Regions from separate parts of the Vibrio sp. R11-SG3-ISO3-SZ genome, predicted to be linked through region 3. Evidence: predicted binding sites of a transcription regulator. Region 3 holds the regulator's gene; each other region holds the start of a gene.
The links. Region 3 encodes CRP, which controls carbon source genes, mostly activating them, when cyclic AMP is high. Its sites were predicted from a motif close to TGTGANNNNNNTCACA; they were not measured.

Region 1 (8,091 bases), on a different contig from region 3:
TCGTAATCAAAATCAATAAAGCCTTCAACAATCACGCGACCTGCGCCAGTGCGGCCGCCATCTTGAGCGTATGCCCAGGCTTTTTCAATGTCTGCATCTGTCTTAATGACGCTTTGTCCTTTACCCGATGAGCTCATCACAGGCTTGCACACGCATGGCAGACCGACCGCCTCAATCGCTGCGGTGAATTCGTCATAGTTGTCGGCAAATCGGTATGGAGAGGTGGTCAGAGAGAGCGTTTCCGCGGCTAAGCGGCGAATGCCTTCACGGTTCATAGTCAACTGTGTGGCTTTCGCACTCGGCACGACATTGAGACCACGCGCTTCAAGCTCGACCAGCTTGTCGGTTGCGATCGCTTCAATTTCTGGCACGACATAGTGAGGTTGCTCTTTGTCGATGATGGCTTGCAGTGCGTCGCCGTCAAGCATGTCTAGTGTGTAACTGCGATGCGCGACTTGCATAGCAGGGGCATCTTCATAGCGGTCACACGCGATGACTTCTAAGCCCAGTCTCTGACACTCAATGGCGACTTCCTTACCCAGTTCACCTGAGCCGAGGAGAAGAACACGCGTTGCATTTTGACGAGTCGCTGTACCAAACATAATCAACCTTTTAGAGATGTAGAATTTGGCGCTGATCATACGAGGATAGATCTCAAAAGGCAAACGTTTGCGTCCATCTCAATTTTGTGACTTATATTAGGACTCTTGCATGTATTTGTTGGGTATGTAGCATAAATCAGAGTTATAATCTTAAAGTGACTTGTTGTAGAGTAATCATCAAATAAGAATGCAATACGATCCTAATAATTCCATCAAAATTCCAATCGACACTCTAACCGTCGGTATGTTTGTCACCGCACTGGAAGACAACAAAAAGGTGAACCTAGCAAATGCTGGGCGCGTGCCGTCAGAGCAAGCCGTCAATCAACTGATCAAAAATGGTATCCAATTCGCTTGGGTTGACGAAAGTTTGTCTGCTAAAGGTTGCACTTTTAAACCCGTGCAACAGCCATTCGATGACTCGCACAACATTTCGCCACCTGCGGCGGTAGAATCGGTGAAGACCGAGGCAGTTAAGCGTAAAGCCAAAAGCCGTTTTTCCATGCAGAAGAAAGCGAGCAATATTATTCGTGAAGCCAAAGGGCTCGCTCATCGCGTATTGACCCAAACTTTTGATGGTAAAACGGTCCATGTCGATGAGTTCGATGACTGGGCGGAAGATTTGATTGAATCGGCGCTGGTGGACTCCGATGCGCTGCAATGTGTTTCAGCGCTGCGCAACAAGGACGAGTACCTATTGGAGCATTCGGTCAATGTGGCCACCTTATTGGTGACCTTTGGTAAACATCTGCAATTACCAAGAGAGATGCTCAAAGAGATGGCGATCGGCGGCATTATTCATGATGTGGGCAAAGTGAAGGTGGATGATAAGGTGCTGCACAAACCGGCACGCTTAACACCGGAAGAATTTGAGCACATGAAGCTTCATCAAGTGTTTGCGAAAGATATGATCATGTCCGTGACTGGGCTCAGTGATGTGAGCCGTGATGTCTGTCTGATGCATCACGAAAAACTGGACGGCAACGGCTACCCGAACGGCCTTAAAGGGGATGAAATTCCACTGCACGGTCGCATGAGTTGCATTGTGGATATCTACGATGCCCTCACCGCGGATCGCGTCTACAAGCGCGGAATGAGCTCGGCAGAGGCGTTTAAAATTCTATTGAGCCTCACGCCCAATCACCTCGATCGTGACTTGGTGTATAAGTTCATCAACTGTATCGGTATGTACCCAGTGGGGGCGTTAGTCGAACTCAGTGATGGGCGAGTGGGCATCGTCTGGACATCCAATGAATCTGAGCCGTTGAAACCGGAAGTGAAGTGTTTTTACTCGCGTAAGAACAAGCATTATGTCGATGTGGCTTTTGTCGATCTCAAACGCAGTAGCGTCAAGATTGCCAAAGCGATTGCGCCAAGTCAGCTAGAAGTGGATGCGACGCCGTTCTTTGACGTTTGATGCCTCGATAGTGAGCCGCTACTTTTCGTTGTAGGCAGAATAGGTCTTCGCAGGCAACACTGTCACCGTAAACAGAAAAAGCGCCTTTTACTCACGTTATGTGGATAAAAGGCGCTTTTTTATCGAGCACAATTTGTCGGCGTTAAAGCTTAGATCGCAAGATAGGTCAGTGGAATATCTGGTCCCAATACTTCAAGGGTCGCTTGCGTGTCGGCCAGGTGGCTTATTCCGCCTTCGGCCATCTCTGCCAAGGCTGCAGATTCAATCTCGCTGAAGGATTTTCCGGCCATCAACAGTTGAATTAACGCGACTTGCAGTGGTGGCAAGCTTGGGTTGAACGCGGCGTTTTCAGCGTACGCACCGAGATAGGTCGAGCCATCGGTGGTTTTGAGTGCGACACCGCTCAGGTTGTGAGTGTAAGGTGAGTGGCTCATATTCAGCGCTTTCAGTGCTGCTTGTACCAACTCGTCACCCTCTTCACTGTGATAGCCGTGATTGACCTCAGACATCAAACCCGACTCAATGCCGAGATCGCTAGGGCCAAAGGCTTCTGGCAGATAGTCGTGCAGAGTCTTGCCTTCACGTTCAGGCAATTGAACCGTGAGTTCTTTTGCCGTCGACAGTTCATTCATAAACTGACGACAGTGGCCACAAGGGCTGTAGTTGATGGTGATGTCAGAAATGCCTTGCTCGCCTTTCATCCACGCGTGGCTGATGGCACATTGCTCGGCGTGTACCGTTTGACCGAGTTGCACACCGGCAATCTCAACGTTGGCACCGAAATATAAGCGACCCGTTAAGCCGCGCACAATCGCGCCCACGTAGAATTTAGACAGGGGGGCGTAGGAGAACGCCGCCGCGACAGGCAAGAGCATCACTCGCGTATCAGCATCGTTGTTACCGCTGATGTTTTTTAACTGCTCAAATTGGTCGGCTGACAGGGTGGCATCAAATGACTCGCTCAGCACGATGGGTTTGAGGTAATCGGCAACGTCGCTAGGGAGCTGTGTCAGGGCTTGTTCTATGCGGCTGGTCATAGTAAATCCTTTATTGTTATTTCAGAGTCAAGCTCGATGCTAGGGAAAACATAGCTAGGTTGTTGACATCTTGTGATACTGGACAATCATTCTATGCGACGCACCAAACAATACAGTGATAAAAATCACACTTACGATTGTAACGAGTGCAAATTTACTGATAGATGAGTGATGTCACACAATTCTGGCGCGCTGCCTAGCCGCAGCTAGTGCGATAACCAGAGTGCCAGAGCGAAAAATGACGGTGCCAATATGGAGGTGATCACGCCACATACCACCAGAGCCAGAGAGCTAAACGCCGCATCTTGCGCGTTTTTCTCCGCACAGGTCGCGGTGCCAAGGGCATGTGAGACGGTGCCCATGGTCAGACCCTTTGCAATTGGGTGGGTGATGTTTAACAGCCCGTAGATAGGGTAGGCGAAAATTGCCCCAAACAAGCCGACCAACAGCACTAAGATCGCTGCAATCGCGGGTTCGCCGCCCAAATGGCTAGAGACTTCCATCGCAATCGGCGTGGTTACCGATTTGCCGAGTAAACTGGCGATCAAGGTTAAGTCGGTGTCTAGGCTAACGGCAATCAGACTGGCCGTCGCCATTGACAGGACGCTACCCACGCCGCATGCCAACATAATGATGCGCCAATTGGCCCGAATTTGGGGGAGCTGCTCATACAGTGGGTAGGCCAAGGCCACAACCGCAGGCTGCAGCAGGAGATTGATCCAGTGATTGCTTTCGTAATAGGTTTCAAAAGGAACGCTCAGCCAAGTCAGAAGCGGGATAAGAACCGCTAGGCTGACCAGCAGCGGGTTCATTAACGGTGAGTTGACTCTGCTGCACACCCAACGCGCACTCAAAAACACCACCACAGTTACGAGTAGCCACATCATTGGTCGCCTCGCTTAAGCAGGCGATCCAGCATCCAGCCCAGAGAGACGAGGACAATCGCTGTGCCACCAATCGCACTTGCCAGAATTGGCCACGCATTGTGGTAGAGCAGATCGAAGTGTTCCATCAAGCCGACACTGATGGGCACAAACAGCAGTACCATATAGCGAATAAACAGCGTCGCACCGGGTTTGACCCACTTTGAGGGCACCAAGCCGCTTGCCATCAAGGAGAACAAAATAAGCATGCCGATGATGCTGCCGGGAATCGAGGTCTCCAGCCATTGCTGAATATTAAGACCGGCGATCAGGCAGAGAAAAATCAAGCCAAATGAGATGAAGTAGTGCAATAAAGTACGAGGCATAAGAGCGGTGTTGCCTTAAGAGACCAACTGTTGAACGTATTGATAGACCGATTTTAAGATAGCGACTTTCTTTTCGTCACTTTCATGTTCATGAACTAAGTTTTCCAGATTGATCATGTAATCTTCAATGCGACTTTCGAAGTACTCGCGGCAATGCGCCGCCCACTGCTGCTGCTCTTTTTCATCCAATGTCCATGGGTAGTGGCGTGCGCGGTAGCGAAATAGTAGCGGGGCGATGCGTGGATCACTGAATTCAATGTCTAGACCTGCGAGTTGCTGCGGATCCGTTTGGCGAATGATCTCCATGGCTGCTTTGTCGGCAGGAGAAAAGAAACCGTCATACAACTGAGTATCCACATCGGATGAAGTAGCGTACTCTCTTTCAATACTGTACAAGCCAATCAACTTTTCGCGGATTTCTGGGTGTTGGCGCAGCGTGGCTAGGTTTTGTAAGCACTGCTCGCGGTCGATGCCAATATGAGCGGCATTGTCCGCCGTGAGGGTTTTCGCTGGGGCGAGAATTGGGCACTTATTGAGATGTACCAGTTTGACCGGCACGGGCAGTTCATCTGGCCCTAGGTCGTCTCGTTTGGTGTACAAACGTGTGTTGAGTGCGTCGACATCAAGATCCAACAGTGGCTGAGGATCTTTGGCTAAGTCCACCATGATAACCGCGTTTTGGTTGGTCGGGTGCCACGCCACTGGAACCAACCAACTGGTGTATTGGCACTCTCGGCCTAACATGCCGGAGACGTGCATCAAGGGGGTCATATTGACAATATCGATCAGCTCATTGAGTTTGCGTTTATGGCGCATCGACAAAAAGTAATCAAACAATTTGGGTTGTGCGGCTTTGATTTTTTTTGCCATCTCAATGGTGGCAATCACATCCGCCATCGCGTCGTGCGCGTTGGCGTGTTCAATGCCGTTAGCGACCGATAAATGTTCCAGCTTAAAGCTAATAAAGCCTTCTTCGTTTTCTGGCCACTCGATGCCTTCAGGGCGCAATGCGTGACACGCGCGTAGCACATCCAATAGATCCCAACGAGAGTTGCCGTTTTGCCAGCTCCACGCATAGGGATCAATGAAGTTGCGGTAACAGGTATAGCGCGTCACTTCATCATCAAAACGAATGCTGTTGTAGCCCAAGCTAATGGTATTAGGCGTTGCCAATTGCGCGTGAATCTGGGCGATAAATTCAGGTTCTGGCAGCCCTTTACTGACCGCCGTTTGCGGAGTGATACCCGTGATGAGCGCCGCTTCTGGCGCGGGCAAGTAATCGGCAGGTGGCTGACAGTAAATCACCAGCGGCTCACCGATGATGTTGAAATCCATATCGGTGCGCACGCCTGCAAACTGGCTCGGCCTGTCTTTGGCTGGGCTGGTTCCCCAAGTCTCATAATCAAAGAAGAAAAACGTCGGTTGATTATCAGATTGCATGGGTTCTCCAGAAATTGCGTGCGATTGACGTGAAGTATCCGTCAAGAAAGGGCGCGCAAGCAAGGGAAATGGCGAAAAACTTTCACGTCAGGGCGAGGGTGACGATTTTCTGCGCGTTAGGACAAATCAAGGACGATAAGACTCGACGGCCAACGTAGAGGCGCTACGAGTCATCGACTGCTAACGATAACGCTCAATCAGCGCCAACATATCTGGGCTTTCGAGGACGCGGATTCTGCTATGGCCTTTTTCTTTTGCAAACAGTGCGTACTGCATGGCTCGCGCGACGTCACTGGCATGAATGGGAATCAGCTTGCGCAATGGACCTATCATAAGTGGGCGCGCCACTTTTAGCACCGCTTGCAAAACCAATTCATCATTTCTAGGGGTGTCTCTTAGCCCCACTAATGGACCAGGGCGAACGAATACCACTTGCTCAAACCCCATACGCTCAATGGTCAGTTCCATTTTTCCTTTACAGCGTAGGTAATGAGACAGTGAGCGCGATGAAGCGCCATAACTCGAGACAACCGCGAGACGCGTCACGCCCAGCAGTTTCATTTCGCTCGCGACCTCACACACCAATTTGACGTCGACGTGTTCTAGCGCCTCTTTAGAGCCTGCTTGCTTGCGTGTGGTGCCCAAACAAATGAAGCCATAGGTGGGCGTCGGTTTGTCGTCTGTCCACGTCTGTACTTCCAGTTCAGGGTGAATCAGCGTCTCTAACTTGGGATGAAAATAGGGCAAGGCTTTACGAGATAACGCGTAAATTGCCTCGATCGGCTCGGCCTCGAGCATCTGCTTCATCAGTTCGTTGCCAATTAGGCCCGTGGCGCCTGCCGTGATGACGACAAGCGGTACACGTTCGTTGGGGTTGTGTTCAGTCTGGTTCACCGTCAGCCCTGCATGAGTTCGAAGAAGGTGAACGAAGAATCCTACAGGATCAGTGAAAAGTCTATGATCCCATCCTATCTTTCGTGATCTAATGGGTATTTGTGTCCTTGTGTGGAAGAACTGGGGTTAGGTGAGTGAGAAAGGTAAGCGACGAGTGCTTTTCTTGGGTGAGGACGAGCCGTTTTTGGGTTTACTTGAACGTCGATTTGCAATCATACAGACCTCCTTGCGCTCTACGTTACTGATCAAAAGCGTTCTACGTTATTGATGAAAATATAGTACAAATGGAGAAAAATACCAGTTGAGGTCAATAAAACCGATGAATTGACCAGCAAATGGTCAATCACAACAGGAGCGGCGGGTGTTCAAAACGGTATTTCGCGGTACACTGACAAAAATTCAATCTCACCATAGGGATACGTGATGAACATTGACTTGACGACCATGCCGCCTGCGGACATTTATCATTTGATGACGCAAACGGTGATTCCCAGACCCATCGCTTGGGTACTGACGCAATCAGGCACGCAAAACTATAATTTGGCGCCGTTTTCGTACTTTACGCCGATTTCTAGTAATCCACCGCTGTTGATGTTTTCGGTGGGCAAAAAGCCCAGTGGCGAGATCAAAGACACGACGCGCAATGTACTAGCAAGCCGAAAAATGGTGGTGCATATCGCTCATCAGGCGCAAGCCGAATCGGTGACGCAAACCGCCGCAACCCTAGAGCATGGTGAGTCAGAAGTGGTAGCCAACGGTCTTGAGTTGGTCAGCTTTGACGGTTTTGATCTGCCTCGGGTGCAAGGTTGCCCGGTGGCGTTTGGTTGTTCGCTGTTTGAAGTCAAAGAGATCGGTGATACCCCGCAAAGCCTTATTTTCGCCAAGATTGAGCAGATCTACCTTGATCCTAATATCGTGACAGAGGAGGGCGAACGCCTGACGATTGATGCTCTGTCGCTCAACCCACTTTCCCGTCTCGGGGGCAGCCAATACGCTCTGACTCGTGACGTTTTTTCTGTAGCTAGGCCCAAATAACATGTTAAACCACGCTTTTTCTGACGCCATTTGGCACCGTATCAACCAAAAAACCAAACCTCTTGGCTCGCTTGGCTTGCTTGAGTCAGCCGCTCATCAATTGGCGCTGATTCAAAGTAGCAAAGCGGGCAAACTCGCGCAGCACATCACGCTCAACCAACCAGCTGCTATCGTCTTCGCTGGCGATCACGGGATTGCCGATGAGGGCGTCAGCATTGCGCCTAGCGCTGTGACGCAGCAAATGGTGCTTAACTTTTTAGCGGGTGGCGCTGCGGTGAACTGTTTCTGCCGCGCCAACGATGTTGCGCTTACTGTCGTTGATTGCGGAATCTTACTGCCGGTGGAGTCTGACTCGGCGCAGTTTATCTCTCAGCGTCTTGGCGAGAGAACCCACAATTTTGCCGAGCAAGCGGCGAT
Region 2 (8,091 bases), on a different contig from region 3:
AGGTAGCGGCTTTAAATGGGCAACCGGCGATCAAGCTAAAGTCCTATTTGAATTTGCGTCACACCCTATTGCTGGATTAATGATTGGCTTGACGGCCACCGCCTTGATCCAATCCTCAAGTACCGTCACCTCTATTATTGTCGGTTTGGTGGCAGGTGGTTTACCTGTTGAGACCGCCATTCCAATGATCATGGGTGCCAACATTGGTACAACAGTCACCAACACCTTGGTCTCTCTTGGTCACATTCGCAATAAAGAAGAGTTCAAACGTGCGTTCGCCAGTGCCACGATTCATGACTTCTTCAACCTGCTTGCTGTTGCTATCTTCCTTCCGTTGGAAATGATGTTTGGCATTCTTGCGAAGATCTCCCACTGGCTGGTCTCTCCGTTCCTTGCAACGGGCGACATGAGCATGAAAGGCTTGAACTTCATCAAACCTATCACTAAGCCTGTTGTGAATGCCGTTAAGGAGCCGTTGGCAACCTTTGGCGACACCATGGGTGGGGTGCTATTGATTGTTCTAGGTATTGCGACCATCTTCGTGGCCATTACTGTTATGGGTAAATTAATGAAGAGCTTGATGGTTGGCCGTGCTCGTGAGATTTTGAAAAGCGCTATCGGTCGTGGTCCTATCCACGGCATCGTGTCTGGCTCTGTAGTGACCGTACTGGTTCAATCTTCATCTACTACGACCAGCTTGATGGTACCGCTTGTAGGCTCTGGCGTGCTGAAAGTCCGTGACGTCTACCCATTCACTCTGGGTGCGAACATCGGTACTTGTATCACAGCCTTGCTTGCTGCAACGGCAGCCTCGGGTGAGTTCGCGGTTTTTGCACTGCAGATTGCCTTAGTGCACCTCGCATTTAACGTATTGGCCACCGTGTTCATCTTCGGTATTCCGTTCTTACGTGAGCTACCGGTCAAAGCCGCCGACATGATTTCAGACATGGCGGTGAAGAACAAAGCGGTCGTCGCCGCCTATTTGGTGACAGTATTTTTAGTCCTACCAGGCGCTATCCTTGCACTGACAACCTAAACACACTTGCCATCGCATACTAAGCCCTCGACCTCGGTTGAGGGCTTTTTTTATACAAAAAAACCAGCGAGTACGCTGGTTTCTTGTTAATCATTACAGTGCGAATGGCTATTACACTGAGAACGGATAGTGGATTGGGTCATGGTGCTCATACCCTTCCACCCAAAAGTCATCCAAGGTGACCCACGTTTCCAAATCTTCCAAGGTTTTGATCTCTGGGTTGATGTGGAACGTGGGCGCGGCCAAAGGTTCACGCTTCAACTGAACATCTCGCATTAGGGCTAACTGGTCTTCGTAGATGTGTGCATTGACAATCTTGTGGTAGGCTTGTCCGGCTTTCTTGCCCGTAATTTGCGCCATGATCGCCAAGAAGACATACACTTGAACCATATTAAAATTCAGACCCAACGGTACATCACACGAACGCTGTGTGCTGTTGAGGTACAAGGTATCCCCAAGCAGAGAGAAATGGTGGCTATACATGCACGGACGTAAACAGCCCATATGAAACTCACCCGGGTTATAGAAATTGAGGATTTCACCGCGATCATCCACGCCTCGAGTCAGGTCATCGACAATTTTTCGCAGCTGATCAATATGACCGCCATCGGGTTTGGCCCAAGCTCTACCTTGAACGCCGTAGACGCGTCCCATGTCATCGTCACCTTTGCGGTAAGGGTTCTCAAGCCAAGCGGTATTTAAGTTGGCATTGGCATCCCAAGTTTTTGTGCCTAACTGACGAAAATCAGCGGCATTGTCATACCCTCGGATGTATCCAAGCAGCTCCGCCACAGCGGCTTTCCAAAAGCTCTTACGAGTGGTCACGAGTGGGAATTGATTTTGCGCCACATCATAAGTGAGATCGGCATTGATCACCGTTAGGCAACGCTTGCCCGTGCGCTCATTTTCTACCCATTCTCCTTGGTCAACGATGCGCTGACAAAGATCTAAATACTGTTTCACAGCCAATCCTTACTTCGTTTGTTGTGGTAATTCGTCTTTATAAAGCCCACGTCGATATGCCCAAGCGACCATCAAGGCACCAATGATCACCATTGGTAGAGACAAGATTTGCCCCATAGAGATAAACCCGCCAAAGAGGCCCAAATGCGCATCAGGCTCACGTACGTACTCGACCAAGAAACGGAAGGTACCATAACCGGCAAGGAAGAGCCCTGATACAGCGCCAAGCGGACGCGGCTTTTTAATAAACCAGTTGAGAATAAAGAACAGCACTATGCCTTCGAGCAGCATTTCGTATAACTGAGACGGGTGACGCGGCAGTGGACCACCATTTGGGAAGACAAACGCCCAAGGCACATCCGTCACACGCCCCCACAGCTCGCTGTTCATAAAATTACCTAAACGGCCCATACCGAGACCAAACGGCACCAGCGGGGCGATGAAGTCGGCCACACCGAAGAAGGTTCGACCGTTCTTTTTCGCGTACCAGAACATCGCGCTAATGACTCCCAGCAGGCCACCGTGGAATGACATACCGCCGGTCCATACTTTAAACAGATAGAGCGGGTCTTGAAGGAAGAGGTCAAAGTTGTAAAACAGCACATAGCCAACTCGGCCACCAATGACCACACCGAGAAAACCAGCAAACAGCAAATCGGACACCTGCTCTCGTGTCCAGCCACTGCCGGGCTTATCTGCGCGGCGGTTCGCTAGCCAAAGAGCAAAAGCAAATCCCACCAAGTACATTAAACCGTACCAACGGATAGAGAGTGGGCCAATGGAGAGTAATACCGGATCAATATTTGGAAAGTCTAGATATCCCTGGGACATAGGAGAGATTCTCTTGTGGTGTTCAATGAGTTCAAGATAGAAGTTGAGAGTGCGTCACAGTAGCATAGTTCCCGCAACGAACATTAAAAACAGTGCAAATATTTTTTTCAGCCTCGTGGTTGGCATACTGGTCGCTAATGTCGCACCAAAACGAGTGGTCAACATTGAGGTGGAGGCGATCGCCACTAAGGCAGGTAGATAGACATAGCCGAGGCTGCCCACGGGCAGCGCTTGTGCCTGCATGCCGTTAAGAATAAACCCCAACATGCCCGAGATGGCTAACACACAACCACAGACCGATGACGACCCGACCGCTTTTCTCATTTCAATCCCATGACGATTGAGAAACGGTACCGACAACGACCCACCACCAATCCCGGCCAGACTCGACACCACACCAATTCCCATCCCCGTCGAGAGCGTTGCCGCGTGCCCCGGCATTTCTCTCGTTTGAGTCGCTTTGAGAGAAAACAGCATTTGCAAAGAGAGCATCAGAACAATGCCTCCAAACACTTTGGGTAAGTAAGCGGCCGGTATCCACTCTGCGACGTGCGCGCCAAGAAAGCCGCCAATCACCACACCGGGCATCAACCATTTGATGACGAACATATCGACATTACCCAATTTAAAGTGGTTGAGGGCCGATGAGCCGGAAGTGATGATAATCGACGCAAGCGAGGTCGCGAGGGCCATGTGCATGGCGATATCAGGATCAATCCCCGCCAACGGGAGTAAGAAAAGCAACGAGGGGACGACAATCAAACCGCCGCCAATGCCAAGTAAGCCCGCCATCATGCCGACAAAGGCACCGAGTACCAGCAATAAGCCAAGAAATACTACAAACACTGCCTATCCTATCGTTTACCTGCGCGAATAAAGCCGGCAAAACCTTTCTGCTCAAAAAAGGCCTGCATCATAGCATAGATGTCTTTTCCATAAGCTTGTGACAGCGCATTTTGCGCCAAATGTTGCAGCTCATCGACTTGAGTATGTCTGAGGAGATATTTGATCTTAGCGACATTCGAGGTATTCATACTCAGGCTTCGATACCCCAACCCCACCATCAACATCGCCCCGATCGGATCGCCCGCCAACTCACCACAGATGCACACCGGAATGCCTAACTCATCGCAGGTACGGCGAATGTGATCCAGAGCCATCACCACCGATGGATGCATAGATTCGTAGACATCGGCCACGCGTGAGTTATTGCGATCCACCGCCAACAGGTATTGAGTTAAGTCGTTCGTCCCGATAGAGACAAAATCGACTTTCTCAGCAATCATCGGAAGCAGATAAATCATCGAAGGCACTTCAATCATGACGCCAATTTGCGGCATGCTCAGTCGCTCATCGAGCAGTTTGACTTCTTGATAAGCCCGCTCAATCAGCGTGATGGCATCATCCAACTCCTGCGCCCCTGATACCATTGGCAGCAAAATACTTAAGTTATGATGCGTCGTGCTCGCGCGTAGCATCGCGCGTATCTGCATCAAGAAAATATCGGGATGATCTAAGGTAAAACGGATGCCGCGCCAACCAAGAAATGGATTGTCCTCTTCAATCGGCAGATAGGGTAAGGCTTTATCCCCGCCGATATCAAGCGTGCGCATCACCACTCGTTTATCTGGATAACTATTGAGTACCGCTTGATACTGCTGGGTTTGCTCTTCTTCCGAGGGAAACCGGTGCTGAAGCAAAAAAGAAATTTCGGTTCGATAGAGGCCAACCCCATCAACGCCCTGATTGATGGCAATGTTGGTGTCTGCGCTCAGACCAGCATTGAGCATCACTTCCACTCGTTCACCATCCTGAGTGCAAGCCGGAGCTTGAATGGTCTGATTGACCAAGTTAGACAGCTCCGCCTCTTCGTTGACCAGCGCGCGATACTCTCTCAGTAACTGTTTACTCGGTGAAATCAGAATCTTACCGCTGTAACCGTCGACAATCCCCTGCTTACCATTGATCGCTTTGAGATTGAGGTTTACGCCCATCACGGCCGGAATACCGAGCGCACGCGACAAAATCGCAGCGTGCGAGTTCGCCGCGCCCTCTAAGGCAATCACCGCCAGTAACTTGTCTTTAGGGATAGAGGCGAGCAAAGAAGCGGTCAGTTCACGCACCACGAGGATGATTGGGCGCTCAATCAATTGCTGCTCTTTGTCGGTATTGTGCAAGAAAAACAGTAAACGTTGACCCAGCTCGCGAATGTCTTGCGCCCTTTCTCGTAGATAGAGATCCGACATGCGGGCAAAACGGTTCGAGTAGGATTCGACCACTTGTCTCAACGCCCAGTCAGCTCTATCGCCTTTTTGGATTTGCGACTTGAGATCTTTGCGCAACATGGGGTCGTTAAGCAAGTGGGTAAAGAGGTCAAAAATGGCTAAAGCGTCTTTGTTGATTTCACTATCGAGCTTTTTACGCATACGACGAAAATCGCCGAGCGCTTCTTCAATCGCCAGTAAGAGCCACTCTTGCTCTCGTTCGATATCCAGTGTAGAAGCTGGATACACCTCAGATAACTCTGGCTGAGTATCGTCCCACCAGAACTCACCAATGGCCACACCACTTGAGGCAGGCAGCCCTCGAATCGCTTGCTGCTTTTTCTCTAATCGCCAATGACCTTGGGTTTGAGCATGGGCAATAATCACCGCAAGCTGCGCCGCTAGGGTAACAAGGAAGGACTCCTCCATTTCGTCAAACTGACGCGGCGTCTTTTGCTGCACCACCAAAACACCCAACACTTGCTTACGGTGGATAATCGGTGTGCCAAGAAAGCTGTGATAAATCTCTTCACCCAGCTCGGAGAAGTATTTGAAATCCGGATGTTTGGAGGCTTCAGCGAGGTTGAGCGGCTCAGCACTGCGCTTGACCAAACCTACCAAGCCCTCTTCAAAGCGGATATGGATTTTATCCCCTTTAAAGCGCAGACCTTGAGTCGCCATCAGCTCAAGGCGCTGCATTTCTTCATTTGCAAGATAGACAGTACAACACTCCGTACTCATCGCGTTGCACGTTTGCTTAACCAATACATCTAAGGCCTGATGCACATCATCGACCTTAGAAACTTGTTCAACTATTTCCCTTAGTTGAGACAGCATGTCTATCCTCTTTTGTGTTTACGTTTGCCTTTCGTCCTGCGTTCTTTGAACGGCATTGCCATCGAGGCGAACTCTTTCATTGCGCGGCGATACACATCACGCTTGAAAGAAACCACTTGTCGCACCGGATACCAATAACTTACCCAACGCCAACCATCAAATTCAGGGGAACTCCCGTGCTGCATATTGATCTTTGCTTCATCACAATCTAGCCGCAGGAGGAACCATTTCTGTTTTTGCCCGATACAAACAGGTTTTGAGTCCCATCGAACCAGCCGTTTAGGTAGTTTATACCTTAACCAATGACGACTCGTTGCCACTATGGTGACATCACTCTTTGTTAAACCCACTTCTTCATACAGTTCCCGATACATTGCTTGCTCGGGAGTCTCACCGTCGTCAATTCCCCCTTGAGGAAACTGCCAAGAATGTTGTCCGTATCGTTTAGCCCAGAATACCTGACCATGGTTGTTACAGATTACAATTCCCACATTTAAGCGGTAACCATCGCCATCTATCACTGGCCACCCTCTAGTAAAATCTTTTATTACAGTGATTTTTCCACATATCCCCAATCGGAGCAAACTTCCTATTGTGACTCACACTCAATTTATGGCGTCACGCACCTACTCTGCATATTTTTCGGTCAACCCTACAGTTATTCACACAGTTGTGAGACATGGCCCACATTTATTCACCTTTTCTGTGTATAACTATGTGAAGAATCTCGGTTCAACTGATCATTTTCCCGCCAAGTCTCACCTAGCAAAATAAAACAGAAAGAACGCTACGCCACAAAATCATTTAAAAACAATATAATAGAAGAAGACAACTTATTACCAATCCCTTTTTATCTGACATATTTCACGCACAACACAGATCGGTTAAAGATCCACCACAGGACACTTTATCCACACAGGCAAGGTGTAAAATAACAACAACCGCAGAAATCAAGCCTAAAATAGCCCTAAAACCCCTGTTAATTGATCCAGATATTAAAAATATTGCTTAGTGGCGATGAAATTCTGTGGATAAGTCTATTTAGTAGGATCTTTCACCACTTGGGATCCCAAGCAAGATTTCATCGCTCGAATGGATTCGATACAATGGCTCACCGACCTTAAGGAATCGTATTGATGAAACCAGCCCCACACTCCGAGCAAGAACTGTTTGAACGAGCTAGCCAAATCGCAGGGCTCACCTTTGCAGAACTCGCCCAGGAAGCCCAGATGACGGTGCCGGCAAATCTACAGCGTGACAAAGGCTGGGTCGGTCAATTACTGGAATGGCATTTAGGCGCTACCGCAGGCAGCAAACCACAGCAAGACTTTGAGCATCTCGGGATTGAACTTAAGACCATTCCCATCAGTTATAGCGGTAAGCCACTGGAAACCACCTTTGTTTGTGTCGCCCCTTTAACGGGAGTGCATGGTTTAACATGGGAAAACAGCCACGTCAGAAACAAGTTATCACGGGTACTGTGGGTGCCGGTTGAGGGGGAACGAGAAATTCCACTGCCAGAGCGGCGTGTTGGCTCCCCGCTTTTGTGGTCGCCAAGTGTCGAAGAAGAACGTCAATTGCGAGCGGACTGGGAAGAGCTGATGGAGATGATCGTACTTGGCCAAGTCAGCCACATTACCGCTAAGCACGGTGAAGTCCTGCAAATCAGACCGAAAGCCGCCAACAGTCGAGTCTCAACCGACGCCTACGGCGCAACAGGAAAACGCATCAAGACGCTACCTCGCGGCTTTTACTTGCGTACGCAATTTACCGCCAACATACTCGCTCGTCATTTTATTTAGCGCCAGCTCAATGCGTCGTGAGCGACAACGCCACATCGTGAAAACGAGGTCCACTGCCCGAGCCACACTCATCATAGGTGTTGTGCAATCTTAAGTAGGCGCGCTCAACACCGAGTTTCAACAGCGCCTCTCTTACCTGCTCTATCGAATCAAAATGAAGGGGTTCTTCTCCTTCTCTGATGGGTTCGAGCTTATGCTTGTATTCCACCGCTAACAAGTATTGCGATACATCGGAACATCCGATAACGAATACCTTGGGCGGCTGATAACTCTCTTTGTGATCGCCGTGAATCCATTTATCTAACTGAACTTTTTGCATCGCGCACCTTCATCCCTTAAAAACCTGGATCTCTTAAAG
Region 3 (8,091 bases):
AGGCGAGCCGATGAATTCAACCAGCCCGTACAATGACGAGGTCATTTGGCAGGGTGACAGCGCGTCTAGCGCGCAAGTCGAAGCGGCGGTCAGCGCGGCGAGAAACGCCTTTCAGACATGGAAAAAACTCAGCTTTGCGCAGCGCGAAGCCATCGTGCTGGCGTTTGCTGAAAAAGTGAAAGAGAGCAGCGAGCAGATAGCCGAAGTGATTGCTAAAGAGACCGGCAAGCCGTTGTGGGAAACGCGCACAGAAGCCGCGGCCATGGCGGGCAAGATTGCCATCTCTATTCGCGCTTATCATGATCGCACAGGCGAAAGTACCCGTGAAGCGGCGGGTAACCAAATTGTACTGCGCCATCGCCCGTTGGGTGTGATGGCGGTGTTTGGCCCGTATAACTTCCCGTGTCATTTGCCCAATGGTCACATTGTCCCAGCGCTGCTGGCGGGCAACACCGTGGTGTTCAAGCCGTCAGAGCAAACGCCGCTGACCGGTGAGCTAGCGATGAAGCTGTGGCAACAAGCGGGATTGCCTGCGGGCGTGATCAACTTAGTCCAAGGGGGCAAAGAGACGGGCATTGCGCTAGCAGAGTCGAAAGGCATTGATGGCCTGCTGTTTACTGGTAGCGCCAATACAGGTCACCTGCTGCATCGCCAATTTGCCGGTCAGCCAGACAAGATGCTGGCACTGGAGATGGGCGGCAACAACCCTATGGTCATCAGTGAGCACTATGGTGAGCTGGACGCGACGGTCTACACCATTTTGCAATCGGCCTTTATCAGTGCCGGGCAGCGTTGCACCTGTGCGCGACGTCTCTATGTGCCTGTGGGCGACAAAGGCGATGCCTTGGTCAATCGCTTGGTTGAGGCCACACGCAAGCTGCGCGTCGATCAGCCGTTTGCAGAGCCAGCGCCTTTTATGGGCCCACAAATTTCGAAAGCTGCGGCACACTTTATCCTCAACGCACAGGCGAACTTGCAGAGCCTTGGTGGTGTGAGCTTGGTGGAAGCGAAAGCGGGCGAGGCGGCGTTTGTCACTCCGGGGATTATTGATGTCACGGCCATCGAAGCGCTGCCAGATGAAGAGTATTTTGGCCCGCTGCTGCAAGTGGTGCGTTATCAAGGTCTTGAGCGCGCCGTTGAGCTGGCCAATGACACCCGCTTTGGTCTCTCTGCTGGGCTGGTGTCCACCGATGATGATGAGTGGGCCTACTTTGTTGACCACATTCGTGCAGGGATCGTCAATCGCAACCGCCAATTAACTGGGGCAAGTGGCGATGCGCCGTTTGGCGGACCGGGCGCCTCGGGCAACCTTCGCCCAAGTGCTTACTACGCTGCGGATTATTGCGCTTACCCTATGGCGTCGATGGAAGGCGAGCACACCTTGCTGCCTGAGACGTTAAGCCCGGGTGTAGAACTGTAAGACGCACCTTGGGCTCGCTTGGAGCCCAAGGTGTTCGATTCATTGCTAGGTTTGTGATTAAGCCATTCTTTTAAAGAACCAGCTTTACGATTCAGCTTCACGATTAACATGGAGACGTTATGACGCCTGCTCAACTGTTCGATTTACTGTGGCAAGACTATATTTCCCGTCTATGTCCTCAAGCGGCCAAGGTTCATCAGCTTTTAGAAGAAGATGAGCCGCTGATCAATGACCATATTGCGCTGCGCACCTTTAACATTGCGCCGCTCGGTATCGAGACATTGGCTGCGCCATTTATTGCGCTAGGTTACCAAGCGTGCGGTGACTACCTGTTTGAGAGCAAACACTTGGTCGCCAAGCACTACGAGCACGCCGATCCGACGTTGCCAAAAGTGTTCATCAGTGAGCTGAAAGTCGAAGAGTGCTCAGCGCCGCTGCAACGCATTGTCAGCAAGCTGGTGGCACAAGTGGAGGCATCCGCACTGCAAAGCCATGAGTTTTTGTATGCGGGCCGTTTGTGGGATCTCAGCTATGAAGATTTTCAAACCCTCGCCCAAGAGAGTGAGTACGCAGCATGGCTTGCGGCGCACGGCTATGGGGCCAACCATTTCACCGTAAGCGTTAATCAGCTCAAGGCATTTGACGAGGTCGCGGCGGTGAATGAGCACCTGCGCCAAGCGGGCTTTGTCATCAATGAGTCGGGTGGCGAAGTGAAAGGCTCACCAGAGGTATTGCTTGAGCAATCGTCCACCATGGCAGACAAAGTCGAGGTGAGCTTTAGTGACGGTACGCAAGTGATCCCAGGCGGCTTCTACGAATTCGCCAAACGCTATCCGATGAGTAATGGTGAGCTCTACCCAGGGTTTGTCGCGGCGTCAGCGGATAAGATATTTGAGAGTACGAATGGGTAGGGAGTGCCTAGTTCCTAGTTGCTAGAGGGGCTGGTGAAATGGGTGATGGGAACTGGGTACTGGTAAATAAAAAGCCACCGCTGGTAGACAGGGTGGCTTTCTTAATCTTTAAAGGTTTTCTCTAGGAACTAGCCACTAGGAACTCGCCTCTAATGCCCTATCGCGTGCCGTAGACGACGATGGTTTTACCGTGGGCGGAGATCAGGTTTTGCTCTTCAAGCATCTTCAAGATACGGCCAACGGTCTCACGTGAACAGCCGACAATCTGACCGATCTCTTGACGCGTGATCTTGATTTGCATGCCGTCTGGGTGCGTCATGGCATCTGGCTGTTTCGCTAGGTTAAGTAGCGTCTGCGCGATGCGGCCTGTCACGTCTAGGAAGGCGAGGTCACCGACTTTTTGGCTCGTCACTTGTAGGCGGCTTGCCATTTGCGCAGATAGACGCATCAGGATGTCAGGGTTGACTTGGATAAGCTGACGGAATTTCTTGAATGAGATCTCTGCAACTTCACAAGGTGATTTAGCGCGAACCCAAGCGGTACGCTCTTGATCTTCTTCAAATAGACCAAGTTCACCGATAAAGTCACCTTGGTTTAGGTAAGAAAGGATCATTTCCTTACCTTCTTCGTCTTTAATCAGTACCGCCACAGAGCCTTTGACGATGTAGTAAAGCGTCTCTGCTTTCTCACCGGCGTGGATCAATGTGCTTTTTGATGGGTACTTATGAATATGACAATGTGACAGGAACCACTCTAATGTTGGATCGGTTTGAGGTTTACCTAGAACCATAATATCTCACTTCCTCTGCAGGGTACGCTTGCCGCTTTCCATTTTTGTCGCGCCAGTAAAAGGCGCGAAGCCTTGAACAAGGCTTTTTAGGATAAGAGCACTTATTCAATGCTGCAAGCCATCTTTGTTTCGGTTACAAATAGTAGCCTTTTTCAAAAGGGATTTCTTGATTTTAATCGTGTCAAGTTGGTGATTGTTTACGCAAAAATGTGCACATGATCACGGTATGACAAGTAAACGGGTCTTAGGACTGATCGCTAGCCAATTTTACCCGTCTCGATAAGCTGCTGTAGGATAGGTCTGACGATGAGCTCCATCGCAAAACTCATCTTACCCCCCGGCACGACAATAGTGTTGTGGCGCGACATGAAAGAGCCATCAATCATAGCGAGCAGGTATGGGAAGTCGACCTGTTTGATGCCGCGCAAGCGGATCACTACAAAGCTTTCATCCAAACTTGGGATGCCTTTAGCGTTAAGTGGGTTGGACGTATCGACGGTCGGCACGCGTTGGAAGTTGATGTGGGTGCGCGAAAATTGCGGGGTAATGTAGTTGAGGTAGTCATCCATCGAGCGGACAATCGAGTCCATTACCGCTTCGCGTGAGTGACCGCGATCGCGCGTGTCACGGACGAATTTTTGAATCCACTCCAAGTTCACAATCGGTACCATGCCAATCAAAAAGTCGACGTGTTGGGCGACGTTGACCTCACCATCCACCACGCCGCCATGCAGTCCTTCGTAGAACAGCATGTCAGAATTTTCCGGCAAATCTTGCCACGGCGTGAAGGTACCCGGCATTTGATTGTAGGGCACGGCTTCATCGAAGGTGTGCAAGTAGCGACGAATTTGCCCTGTGCCTTCATTGCCATACTGCTTAAAAAACTCAGACAGCGCAGGGAAGTCGTTCGCCTGCGGACCAAAGTAGCTGATGTGGCGTCCTTGCTCGCGCGCTTTGCGGATCTCGACATCCATTTCTGGGCGCGTAAAGCGGTGGAAACTGTCCCCTTCCACCCAAGCCGGTTTCACGCGCATCATGTTAAACATTTTGCGAAACGCTTCAGAGGTCGTGGTTGTGCCCGCACCGGAAGAGCCCGTTACGGCAATAATGGGGTGTTTTGCTGACATGACAAACCTTATGTGTAATACCTGTCCTTGTATGTTCGCACTATATCACCAAAACGAAGGCGAGTGTGCCCCTTGAGCAGTTTGCTACTCGTCAGTATTCTTATTTTCGCAAGTGGCATTTTAACTACGTAGTATAATGAGAAGGGAAGTACTTTATTGATATGTTAATACTCTATATACTGCATATCTTTGTGATTGATGCAGTATGATCGGGCGTGCTTATTTGTAGCTAGTTCACCATTTCATCGAAAACCAAAATTCTAATAAGCTAATAATAATTATAGGTTATGTCAGTGGGATTCAAAGAGAATCAAAGGTTCTAATTGTGGTAAATGGATGTTTAGGACGTCGGCTCTTTATAAAAGACACGTTTTCAGAGGTAACACTGCAAGTATTTTTCGGTTTAATGTGGGTGTTGTCTCTTTTCTGTCTTCCCTTTGGTGTAAAAGCGTCACCATGGCTAGAGTCCCATGACCCTTTCCTAAGAGCATCACTCAATCAACTCTCAAATATTGGCCTGATGAGCTCTCCCGTTAGTACATTTCCTCTACGTTGGCTTAGCATCGGCGATGATCTCACCAACAATCATATATCAGATGAACAAGCCTTAGTAGCAAATCGACAGTTGCGGCATGCAATGAGTAATGCGCAATATGGACGTGGTAAATTCATGTCGAAAGTGAAGTACCAGACAGGGCCGCTAGTGTCTTTAGGATATGGCGCTAATGATAGTGATAGTTGGGGAATTTACTCTAGCTATAATCATCTAGATGACCGTTTTGCGTACAGGCTTAACTTGAACTACGTAAACCAAAGGATATCCCAGCAAGATTTGCTACCCATAGAGTATGATCAAGATATTGACTTTAGCGGTTCGTATATTGCCTTTAATGTTGGTTACTCGTTAGTTGCATTGGGATACCTTGAACGTTGGTGGGGGCCGACATGGCAACATAATTTACAATTAGGCACATATGGGAATTCGACGCCTTCTTTATCAGTGTCATGGGTATCAAACAATCAGGGACTATTAGGCTATTGGCAACTGGATAGTGTGATCTCTGAAACGGATAGTGAGGCGGACTACTTATGGTCTAACCGCTTTTCAATGAAACCGTTTAATTTTGCAGAAGTGTCATTGAACTATCACGAATCCACTGACTTCGATTCCAGCGCCTCGTACCGCTCATTTGGCATTGATTTCAATGTTCCTCTTCCAAAAATGTTTGAGCTCAGTCATGCAATGTTTGCGTCCTTTCAAAAGGTTTCCTTGGGACAGGAGACCCAGTCTTTTGTTGTGGGGTGGGAAGGTCATAGACGTTTGCTTGATATTGATTGGACGTTGGTTTTAGAGAGTCAGCATGTTGACGAAGCTTACGTTAAAGTACTTCATCCCAAAGAGTATGAGTTAATCAGTGACTTGACCTCATTGAGTTGGGGAAACAGTCAATCTGTCGCTGTTTATGCTCAATTGGCCAATGATCATCGGCTAAGTATCGTTGCTCGAGATTCAGGTTCGAGCAACGGTCAAGAGAGGGTGATGAAAACCGACTACTACATCCCTTATCTGCAAGGGATGTTTAACTTGGGAGTGGGCTATCGAGACGTAGTCTCGGATACCTATTCTAACAATGAGCCTATTTTTTCATTTGGTTATGAGTATCGTTACTAACCTACCATTAGTTTGCAAGGGACCTAAAATTGTATGAAGGTGTTTAACTACCTGGTACTACTAGGCATTACTTTGATTAGTCAAGTTTCATTGGCCAATCAGCCTACACCAGCTCAAATAGAACAATTCAAGAAGCTACCGAAATCTCAGCAGGAGCAACTGGCACGCCAGTATGGGGTTGACTTGTCGCTCCTTGAATCCTCATCACAGGCTCCAGCGTCAGTTAACGTCGTATCTCAGCCAGTGAGAGTACAGCCAAGTGAACCCGAAGCTGAGGTTAAAAAAAATGTGGAAGTGCAAGATCAGTCGCTTCCTCTGTTTGGGTATGACGTATTGAACGGAGTCCCAGGAAGTTTTGTAACGCTCGACAACACTCCCATTCCCACAGATTATGTTTTGGGTGCGGGTGATGAGCTCTTGGTACATGTGTTTGGTAAGGAAGATCAGCAATATTCTCTCGTTGTTGATAGAAGTGGGCATATTACCTTGCCTAAAATCGGCCCTTTTAGTGTTTCAGGTAAATCTTTTAAGCAGGTCGATGAGCAGCTCAGCGCTTTGATTGAAGAACGGATCATCGGTGTCAACGTGACCGTGTCCATGGGAAGCATGAGGTTAATGCAAGTTTACATTACGGGGGAGGCTAATCAGCCTGGTGCTTACAATGTAAATGGTCTCACGACAATGACTCAAGCCATTATCGCGGCAGGAGGTGTGAAACCAACAGGTTCACTACGCTCCATATTTTTAAAGCGAAAAGGTAGAGTCGTTGCCCAATTAGATATGTATAAGCTATTGCTTGAAGGTGATTCAAGTAAAGATGTTCGTTTGCAAAAAGGCGATACCCTTTTTATCCCAACAAAACAGTCTAACATCACGATAAGTGGTGAAGTGACACGACCGGCTCACTATGAAATCGTTGGTGAAACAGCATTAAAAGATGTTGTATCGTATGCTGGTGGGACTGTGAATACCGCTTATCTTGCGGCTGTCACCATTCGAAAGCAAACTCAAAAAGGTATTGTTGTCGACACTATTGATTATACGACGCCTGCTGGTCGGCAATACAAAGTATCTGACGGTGATGAGATATTCTTCCACAAAGCTAGTCTTAATTTAGTCGATGCAGTGGCCGTTCGTGGTCAAGTAACCAAACAAGGTATTCATTCGTTTCGCAGTGGTATGAAAGTCTCTGACATTTTGTCTTCATTCGAAGAAGACTTGTTGCCGTCAGCAGATCTTGAATACGCTTTGGTAGTTCGAGAGAAAGGATATAGAAAAGGTATTGAGGTTCTGCAATTTGAGCTCGGCAAGGCAATGGCAAATCCTGGTTCAACAGACGATCTCACATTAAGTAATAGAGACCAAATATTTGTGTTTTCGACCAATCTTGATGTCGACTTTTGGTTGGGGAAAGGAGCACAAAAAAGAATTGAGTTAGAGAGACAAAGAGCCAACGATGCTCAAGTCGGCTCATCTGTTAGTGGCGTTTCCTCAGTAGCTAAAGCCTCTGATTTGGCAGACAATGATAAACTGTCTCTTCGCGAACGAGAGCTAATGCCTATTCTAGAGCGATTGCAAGAGCAATCCTCGCTCGCTCTTCCTGCGCAAATAATACAAATAACTGGAGAGGTGAAATTTCCTGGGAGATACCCTCTTACTCAGAATATGACGGTGTCTGACTTGGTCAAAGCCGCAGGTGGCCTCATGGAAGCTGCGTATGTAGAAGGCATTGAGTTAATCCGTTTTGATGCAAGGACAACAGATGAAACCAAACTGCTAGAAAAGGTGCAGCTTGATCTGAGTCGCAATGACACGAGAAATGGTGAGTTTGTATTGCAATCTAAAGATCGCGTGACGGTTCTCAAGAATACAGCGTGGCGTTCTGAAATGACTGTTGAGCTAACAGGGGAAGTCATGTACCCCGGCGTTTACGCGATCAATAGAGGCGATACTATCCTCGATGTTATAGAACGGGCTGGTGGACTAACAGAGTTTGCTTATCCAAATGGTGCTGTATTTGCGAGAGAGAGCTTGAAAGAGCGTGAACGAAAACAAATGGAGCACTTAAAAAGTTCCTTACAAAGTGAGATTGCGAACTTAACGTTGAGGCGTAACAGCTCGAGTGCAAGCTTTTCATCAAGTCCATCAGAAGCCATGGCCTTGGTAGAGAA
Region 4 (8,091 bases), on a different contig from region 3:
GCTCAAAGTAATTTTTTCGCCCATCTGGATATTCCAGCCACTGCTCGTAGGTCAACGCGCGATTGTCGGCAAACACCTTTTGGTCGGTATCGACAATCGGTTCCGCTATTTCTCGGCTATAAACATCCCAAGGGGTTAAACCGACTAACTGGCTCTCTTTCTTACCAGTCAACTCTTCCATCGCTCGGTTACATCCAGAGAAGACCCCATCGGCGTTACGATAATAGATAAGATCGGGCGAGGCATCGATGAAGGATCGCAGCAGCGCGGTGCGCTCCGCCAACTCGACTTGAGTACGCTCACGTTGATAGACCTCATTTTCAAGATCTTTCATCGCTTCTTCGCGCGCCGATTCGGCTTTGATCCGCTCTTCAATTTCTTGATTGAGTTTTTCGATGTTTTGTTGAAGTTTGTAGTTCAGCTCTTGGTCTCTTGAACGCATGTCTTTGAGTTTAGAGACGAGCTTGGATAAGCGTTGACGAGACTCTTCAAGCTGATCCACCACCACAGAAAGAAAATAGACCGCCCAAGGTGTGATCAGTAGACCAAAGAAGACTGAGCGAACGATGTCAATATCATCCACGTGGCCACTTAACACCAGCGTGATCCCCACCTGGACCACCACGGCCAGTGCCACCAACGCCAAAGCAAGCAAAATTGAGAAACGTAAAATGCCAAGTTTGACCAAGAGGTCGACATAATACTGAGCGAGGTTTTTTATCGGTTTCATTAAACGCTCCGAGCCTAGAATCACCACTGCCTCATGATGGACAGTGGTTTCATACTACCTGTTTTGCCCTTGGGCTGCTAAAGCTTCTCTGACTCGGGAACGTTTAAATGTGGGATGTGTGAAGCGACAAGGCTTAGGGCGTGGCAAGTGGCGGCGCTGTGTAAACGAATGGACGCTCAATCAACGAACCTTGCGCACCCAACGCATTGAGTGAACGACCAATTTCCGTCATCGCCAGCCAGCGGTTTTCACACCAAAGCGGTGCCAACAAGGTAGGTCTGCGTGCCGCCGAAGAGACGCGATGATAGACCACTTCCGGTGGCGTCATGCGGATCATTTCACTGGCAATAGCAACATATTCATCAAGCTCAGGCGCCTGCAGTTTACCAGCTCGCCACGCTTTAGCCATGGTACTGCCTTCTACAATGTGCAAGCCGTGCAGTTTGATGCCATCGGTACCCACCGCCAACACTTGGTGCAAAGTCTCCAGGTTGTCATCGCGTGTTTCGCGCGGCAAACCCACAATCAGGTGAGTACACACTTTGATCCCGAGCGCTCTAGCGCGCTCAGTGATGCGCGCATAACACTCAAAGTCGTGGCCACGGTTGATGCGTTTAAGGGTGTCGTTGTTGGCGGTTTGTAAGCCAAGCTCTAGCCAGATTTCATAGCCTTGCTCAACGTAGTCAGAGAGCAGTTCAAGCACCGCATCAGGCACACAATCTGGCCGCGTCCCTACGCACAATCCGACGATGTCCGCCGCTTTGAGCGCCTCTTCATACATCGACTTGAGCACTTGCACCTCAGCGTAGGTACTGGTGTAAGCCTGAAAATAAGCCAGATACTTGTTCGCGCGGCGAATCTCCCCCGCTCGGTCAGTGAGTTGGGCTTGAATGCTTTTTACTTGAGCTTGCTCATCAGCAAACGAAGCGACATTGCAAAAGGTACAGCCACCACGGCCAATCGTCCCGTCGCGATTCGGGCAACTGAACCCACCGTGCAAGGTCAGCTTGTGCACTTTCTCTTTATAGCGACGCTGGAGATCTTGACCAATGGTATTGACTAATTCGTGTAGCTGCATTTCCCACCCAAACGTAAATAAATCTCATTAAGATTTATGTAAAAAAATTACAATCATGAAAATAATTCGGGGAGGAATCTACCGATTTCAAACAGGCGCAACTTTAATCAGAGTCAATAAACATTCATTAAATACAGGCATTTCGCTAAATGTTACGCAAAAGTTAAACGCAATGGTGCATGTTCATGCGAAAAAAGTGGGCGACAAGGGCGAGTTTTCATTGCATTTGCTGCTGACAAAATTGTAGGATACTTACAGTTTTTGTGATTTTTATTACAGACAAAATTGCAAAATCATCGGCGGTATCCACCTCCCACCTATATAAATCACTACATAGTGACAATAAAAACATGGATATCACCAAGGATTGTTTTTCTCGCAATATTTTTCCTGCGAGATACGGAACGGAATCTAAGTCTCCCACCTCGGTTGACTTCGAATCATACAAATCAAGGACAAGACGCCCCTGCGGATTAGGGTAATTGCGTCTAATTGAACTGGAAGGATGTATCTATGGTAGATAGAGAGCAAAGTTCTCAGGGTCTATATACTCCAGAACTGGAGCATGACGCCTGTGGTATCGGTTTTGTTGCTCACCTGAAAAACCGTAAATCACACGAAGTTGTGACTCAAGCACTCGATATGCTCGCTCGCATGGAACACCGCGGTGGTCAAGGTTGTGACCCTTGTAGTGGTGATGGTGCGGGTATCTTGTTGCAAAAACCCCATGAATTTCTTTTAGAAGAAGCAGTAAAGCTCGGTATCAAACTGCCTTCTTTTGAAAAATACGGCGTTGGCGTGGTTCTCTTCCCGAAAGATGAATACAAACGCGAGCAATGTCGTGACATCTTAGAGCGAAACGCCAAGCGTCTCGACCTAGAAATCATTGGCTACCGCGTACTGCCAACCGACAACTCTATGATCGGCGCCGATCCTCTCAGCACTGAGCCTCAGTTCGAGCACGTGTTTGTCACTGGCGGCCCAGGTATGACGCCAGAAGAGCTTGAGCGCAAGCTGTACGTGCTGCGTAACTACACGGTACGCGTCTGCCTTGAGAGCGTGTCGAACATTGGTGATGATTTCTACATCAACTCCATGTCTTACAAAACCTTGGTGTATAAGGGTCAGTTGACCACAGAGCAAGTGCCTCAATACTTCCTCGACCTGCAAAACCCAACCATGGTGACGGCGCTAGCCTTGGTACACTCTCGCTTCTCTACTAACACCTTCCCGAAATGGCGTCTGGCGCAACCTTTCCGTTATATCGCCCACAACGGTGAGATCAACACCGTTCGCGGTAACTTAAACTGGATGAAAGCCCGTGAGGCGATCATCGAGTCGGATCTGTTTACACAAGCAGAAATCGACATGCTATTGCCTATCTGTCAAGAAGGCAGCTCGGACTCTTCAAACTTCGATATGGCGCTTGAGCTACTGGTCCTCTCAGGTCGTAGCTTGCCACACGCATTGATGATGATGATCCCAGAGGCATGGCAAGAAAACAAAACCATGGATCCGACACGTCGCGCGTTCTACCAGTATCACGCAAACATCATGGAACCTTGGGACGGCCCAGCGTCAGTCTGCTTTACCGATGGTGTCCAAGTAGGTGCAACGCTCGATCGTAACGGCCTGCGCCCGTCTCGCTACACCGTGACCAAAGACAACTTCCTTGTGATGGCGTCTGAGTCTGGTGTTGTGGATATTGCCCCAGAGAACGTCGAGTTCCGCGGCCGCTTGCAGCCAGGTCGTATCTTCGTTGCGGACTTAGAGCAAGGTCGCATTATCTCTGACGAAGAAGTCAAAGATACCATCGCAGGCGCTCAGCCTTACGAACAATGGGTGAAAGATAACCTACTTAGCCTGAAGAAACTGCCTGATGCGAGCAACCAGTTCAGCCAGCCTTCTCCAGAGCGCCTTCTCCATCGTCAACAAGCGTTTGGTGTCAGCACTGAAGAAGTGAATGAAATCATTGTTCCAATGGCGAAAGAAGGCAAAGAGCCACTGTCTGCCATGGGCGCAGACTGGCCATTGGCTGTCTTGTCTCACCAGTCTCAGCATCTATCCAACTACTTTAAGCAGTTGTTTGCTCAGGTTACCAACCCACCGATCGACCCGATCCGTGAGCGTATGGTGATGTCACTCAATACCTACCTAGGTAAAGATCATAACCTGCTGACTGAAACTCCGCTTCACTGTCAAAAAGTGGAACTGGAATCTCCAGTGCTCGCGAACTCTGAGCTAGAGAAATTGCGTGCGATCGACAACGAACACCTACAGGCGAAAACGCTCGATATCGTGTTCCAAGCCAATGAAGATCAAGGCAAACTAGAGCGTGCATTGAAGCGTATCTGTCAATACGCCGAAGATGCGGTGGTCGATGGCTACTCGATCATCCTACTCACAGACCGCGCAGTGAACTCAAACCACGCGGCTATTCCAGCCATGTTGGCCGTCGGCGCCGTTCACCATCACCTGATCCGCAAAGGTCTACGCGCGAAGTGTGACATTGTGGTTGAAACCGGTGATGCGCGTGAAACGCACCATTTCGCGACGCTACTTGGCTACGGCGCCAATGCCGTCAACCCGTACTTGGTAATTGAGACCATTGTTGAGCTGCAACGCACCAAGAAGCTCGATCCAGAAGCCAGCCCACGCGATCTGTTTGATAACTATCGCAAGGCGATCAACGGCGGCCTGCTGAAGATCTTCTCTAAAATGGGCATTTCAACCTTGCAGTCTTACCATGGCGCACAGATCTTTGAAGCGCTTGGTATCCACAAATCCGTGGTCGACAAATACTTCACGGGTACCGTCTCTCGTATTCAAGGTTTGACGCTCGATGACATCGCAAAAGAAGTCCTCATTCGTCACCGTGTCGGTTACCCCCAACGCGAAATCCCAGTGCAAATGTTGGATGTCGGCGGCGTCTACCAGTGGAAACAGCGTGGTGAAAAGCACCTCTTCAATCCTGAGACGATTTCGCTGTTGCAACAATCAACACGCAACAAAGATTACGATCAATTCAAGCAATACGCGGCCGCGGTGGATAAGCAAGGCGACAACGCGGTGACGCTGCGTAGCCAGTTGGAGTTTGTTAAGCACCCTGCTGGCTCAATTCCCATCGACGAAGTAGAACCGATTGAAAGCATCGTGAAACGCTTCGCTACCGGCGCGATGTCGTTTGGTTCGATCTCTTACGAGGCGCACTCAACACTGGCCGTTGCGATGAACCGATTGGGCGCGAAGTCTAACTCGGGCGAAGGTGGTGAAGACCCAATGCGCTTTGAGCGCAAAGAAAACGGTGACTGGGAACGCTCAGCTATCAAGCAGGTCGCGTCTGGTCGCTTTGGGGTGACTTCATACTACCTCACTAACGCAGACGAACTGCAAATCAAGATGGCGCAAGGCGCGAAACCGGGTGAAGGCGGTCAGCTTCCGGGTGACAAAGTCGATGATTGGATCGGCGCCACTCGTCACTCAACACCGGGCGTCGGTCTGATTTCTCCACCGCCACACCACGATATTTACTCTATCGAGGATTTGGCTCAGCTGATCTACGACTTGAAGAACGCGAACCGCGCTGGCCGCGTGAACGTCAAATTGGTCTCCGAAGCCGGTGTCGGCACGATTGCCTCTGGCGTTGCGAAAGCCAAAGCAGACGTTGTGCTTATCGCAGGTTTCGACGGCGGTACCGGTGCCTCTCCGATGTCATCGATTCGCCATACGGGCCTACCTTGGGAATTAGGTTTGGCGGAAACGCACCAAACGCTACTGAAAAACGGCCTACGTAACCGTATCGTTGTTCAAGCGGATGGTCAGATGAAAACGCCTCGTGACCTCGCTGTCGCCACATTACTGGGCGCTGAAGAGTGGGGTGTCGCAACCGCTGCGCTGGTAGTAGAAGGCTGTATTATGATGCGTAAGTGTCATAAGAACACCTGTCCTGTGGGCATTGCGACACAAAACAAAACGCTGCGTGAGCGTTTTGACGGCCGCGTCGAAGACGTCGTGACCTTCTTCCAATACATGGCACAAGGCTTACGCGAGATCATGGCGGAACTTGGCTTTAGAACCATTGATGAGATGGTCGGTCAAGGTCAGAAAATGAAGATTCGCCAAGACGTATCGCACTGGAAATACAAGAACTTAGACTTGTCTCCTGTGTTGCACGTTGAGCAACCGCGCGAGCAAGACGGCGTCTACAACCAGACCGTACAGAATCACAACCTAGAGCAAGTGCTTGACCGTAAACTGATTCAAGCGGCGATCCCTGCGCTCGAAAAAGGCGAAGCGGTCAACGCTGAGTTCCCGATCGTCAACACTGACCGCTCTGCTGGCACCATGTTGTCTAACGAGATTTCCAAGGTGTACAAGGATGAAGGTCTGCCTCAACCGATGAACGTTAAGTTTACCGGTAGTGCTGGCCAGTCGTTCGGTGCGTTCCTTGCGAAAGGCGTCAAATTTGAAGTCGAAGGCGATGCGAACGATTACTGGGGTAAAGGCCTATCTGGCGGTACCTTGGTGCTCTACCCAGATGCCAAATCAAGCATTGTTGCCGAAGACAACATTGTGGTGGGTAACGTCTGTTTCTACGGAGCGACCTCCGGAGAATCCTTCATTCGCGGTATGGCCGGTGAGCGCTTCTGTGTACGTAACTCGGGCGCGAAAGTGGTTGTCGAAGGCGTGGGAGACCACGGCTGTGAATACATGACAGGTGGCGCGGCGATTATCCTCGGTTCGACTGGTCGCAACTTTGCCGCGGGCATGAGTGGCGGTGTCGCTTACGTTTGGGATAAGTCGGGTGACTTTGAATCCAAACTCAATCCAGAGTTGGTCGATTTGGATCCTATCGAACAAGAAGACAAAGCCTTCTTACAAGATATGTTGACGAAACACGTTCAATTCACAGGAAGTGAAGTAGCTCAGTCTTTCTTAGACAACTTTGAAGCAAGTTTAGCGGCGATGGTGAAAGTCATGCCACGTGACTACAAAGCGGTGCTTCAAAAACGTCAAGCTGAGGCAGAACAAGCAGAAACGGAGGCAGTGTAATGGGTAAGCCGACTGGATTTTTAGAGCATGGTCGTGAACTTCCACAAAAGATCGACCCCAAAGAGCGCATCAAGAACAACAAAGAGTTCGTCCTGAACGACGAATTTGGTAGCAAGATCAATACGCAAGCATCACGCTGCATGGACTGTGGTGTACCGTTTTGTCATAACGGTTGCCCCATTGGCAACATCATTCCTGAGTTCAATGATGCTGTGTACCGTGATAGCTGGGAAGAGGCGTGGAACATTCTAAGCTCCACCAATAACTTCCCAGAGTTTACTGGTCGCGTCTGCCCTGCGCCGTGTGAAAGCGCGTGTGTATTGGGGATCAACCAAGACCCTATCACCATCTGTAACATTGAGAAAACCATCGTAGAAACGGCGTATCGTGAAGGGTACGCCAAACCGAAAACGCCACGCTCTCGCACAGGTAAAACGGTGGCGATCATCGGCAGTGGCCCGGCGGGTCTATCGGCAGCCGAGCAGCTGAACAGCGCTGGCCATAGTGTCACCGTGTTTGAGCGTGATGAAAAAGTGGGCGGATTGCTACGCTTTGGCATTCCAGACTTTAAACTGAGCATGGAAGTGATCGATCGCAAGATCAACCTGATGGCCGAAGCGGGCGTTGAGTTTAAAGTCAACCAACACGTGGGAGTTGATGTCAACGCTCAGCAGCTTCGTCAAGAGTACGATGTGGTGTTGCTCACCGGTGGTTCAACCGTACCGCGCGACCTTCCGGTTCCGGGACGCGAGCTTAACGGTGTGTACTTTGCGATGCAGTTCCTCGCACAAAATAACCGCCGAGCCAACAACATGGATCTCAAAGGTGAAGAGATTCATGCTGCCGGTAAACACGTGGTGGTGATTGGTGGCGGTGATACAGGTTCAGACTGTGTCGGTACTTCTAACCGTCACGGCGCTGCCAGCGTCACCCAGGTCGAAATCATGCCGATTCCACCAGAGAAACGCCCAGCGAACATGCCTTGGCCACAATACCCAATGATCCTACGTACCTCGACTTCACACGAAGAGGGCGTTGATCGTCACTGGAATATTCTGACCAAAGAGTTTATCGGTAATGACCAAGGTGACGTCACCGGTCTGCGTATCGCTGACATTGTTTGGCAAGACGCCAAACCGGGTGAGCGCCCGAGCTTCAAAGAAGTCGAAGGCAGCGAGCGCGTGATTCCATGTGATATGGCGTTCTTGGCGATGGGTTTCTTGCATCCAGA

Region 1: a site for CRP is predicted at 3,171-3,186, ahead of cdd (cytidine deaminase). Genes of this name have one in related genera too.
Region 2: a site for CRP is predicted at 6,605-6,620, ahead of rppH (RNA pyrophosphohydrolase). Genes of this name have one in related genera too.
Region 4: a site for CRP is predicted at 2,071-2,086, ahead of gltB (glutamate synthase large subunit). Genes of this name have one in related genera too.

Annotation. Positions count from the first base shown of each region.
Region 1 covers NZ_JCBDGX010000040.1:2,747-10,837, reverse strand. The annotation lists gene purT (formate-dependent phosphoribosylglycinamide formyltransferase) at 1-602, opposite strand, end outside; gene AC6R1O_RS05320 (cyclic di-GMP phosphodiesterase) at 790-2,019, shown strand; gene cdd (cytidine deaminase) at 2,169-3,056, opposite strand; gene AC6R1O_RS05310 (LrgB family protein) at 3,263-3,940, opposite strand; gene AC6R1O_RS05305 (CidA/LrgA family protein) at 3,940-4,305, opposite strand; gene sbcB (exodeoxyribonuclease I) at 4,321-5,745, opposite strand; gene AC6R1O_RS05295 (Rossmann-fold NAD(P)-binding domain-containing protein) at 5,926-6,543, opposite strand; gene AC6R1O_RS05290 (flavin reductase family protein) at 7,063-7,674, shown strand; gene cobT (nicotinate-nucleotide--dimethylbenzimidazole phosphoribosyltransferase) at 7,676-8,091, shown strand, end outside.
Region 2 covers NZ_JCBDGX010000023.1:21,857-29,947, reverse strand. The annotation lists gene AC6R1O_RS03255 (Na/Pi symporter) at 1-1,036, shown strand, start outside; gene AC6R1O_RS03250 (thymidylate synthase) at 1,148-1,999, opposite strand; gene lgt (prolipoprotein diacylglyceryl transferase) at 2,009-2,830, opposite strand; gene AC6R1O_RS03240 (sulfite exporter TauE/SafE family protein) at 2,885-3,676, opposite strand; gene ptsP (phosphoenolpyruvate--protein phosphotransferase) at 3,685-5,931, opposite strand; gene rppH (RNA pyrophosphohydrolase) at 5,934-6,452, opposite strand; gene mutH (DNA mismatch repair endonuclease MutH) at 7,068-7,733, shown strand; gene AC6R1O_RS03220 (DUF6482 family protein) at 7,741-8,052, opposite strand.
Region 3 covers NZ_JCBDGX010000050.1:41,320-49,410, reverse strand. The annotation lists gene astD (succinylglutamate-semialdehyde dehydrogenase) at 1-1,420, shown strand, start outside; gene AC6R1O_RS06885 (DUF1338 domain-containing protein) at 1,540-2,331, shown strand; gene crp (cAMP-activated global transcriptional regulator CRP) at 2,489-3,121, opposite strand; gene AC6R1O_RS06875 (phosphoribulokinase) at 3,379-4,248, opposite strand; gene AC6R1O_RS06870 (capsule assembly Wzi family protein) at 4,574-5,920, shown strand; gene AC6R1O_RS06865 (SLBB domain-containing protein) at 5,954-8,091, shown strand, end outside.
Region 4 covers NZ_JCBDGX010000029.1:9,810-17,900, forward strand. The annotation lists gene arcB (aerobic respiration two-component sensor histidine kinase ArcB) at 1-730, opposite strand, end outside; gene mnmL (tRNA modification radical SAM protein MnmL/YtqA) at 864-1,808, opposite strand; gene gltB (glutamate synthase large subunit) at 2,322-6,860, shown strand; gene AC6R1O_RS03685 (glutamate synthase subunit beta) at 6,860-8,091, shown strand, end outside.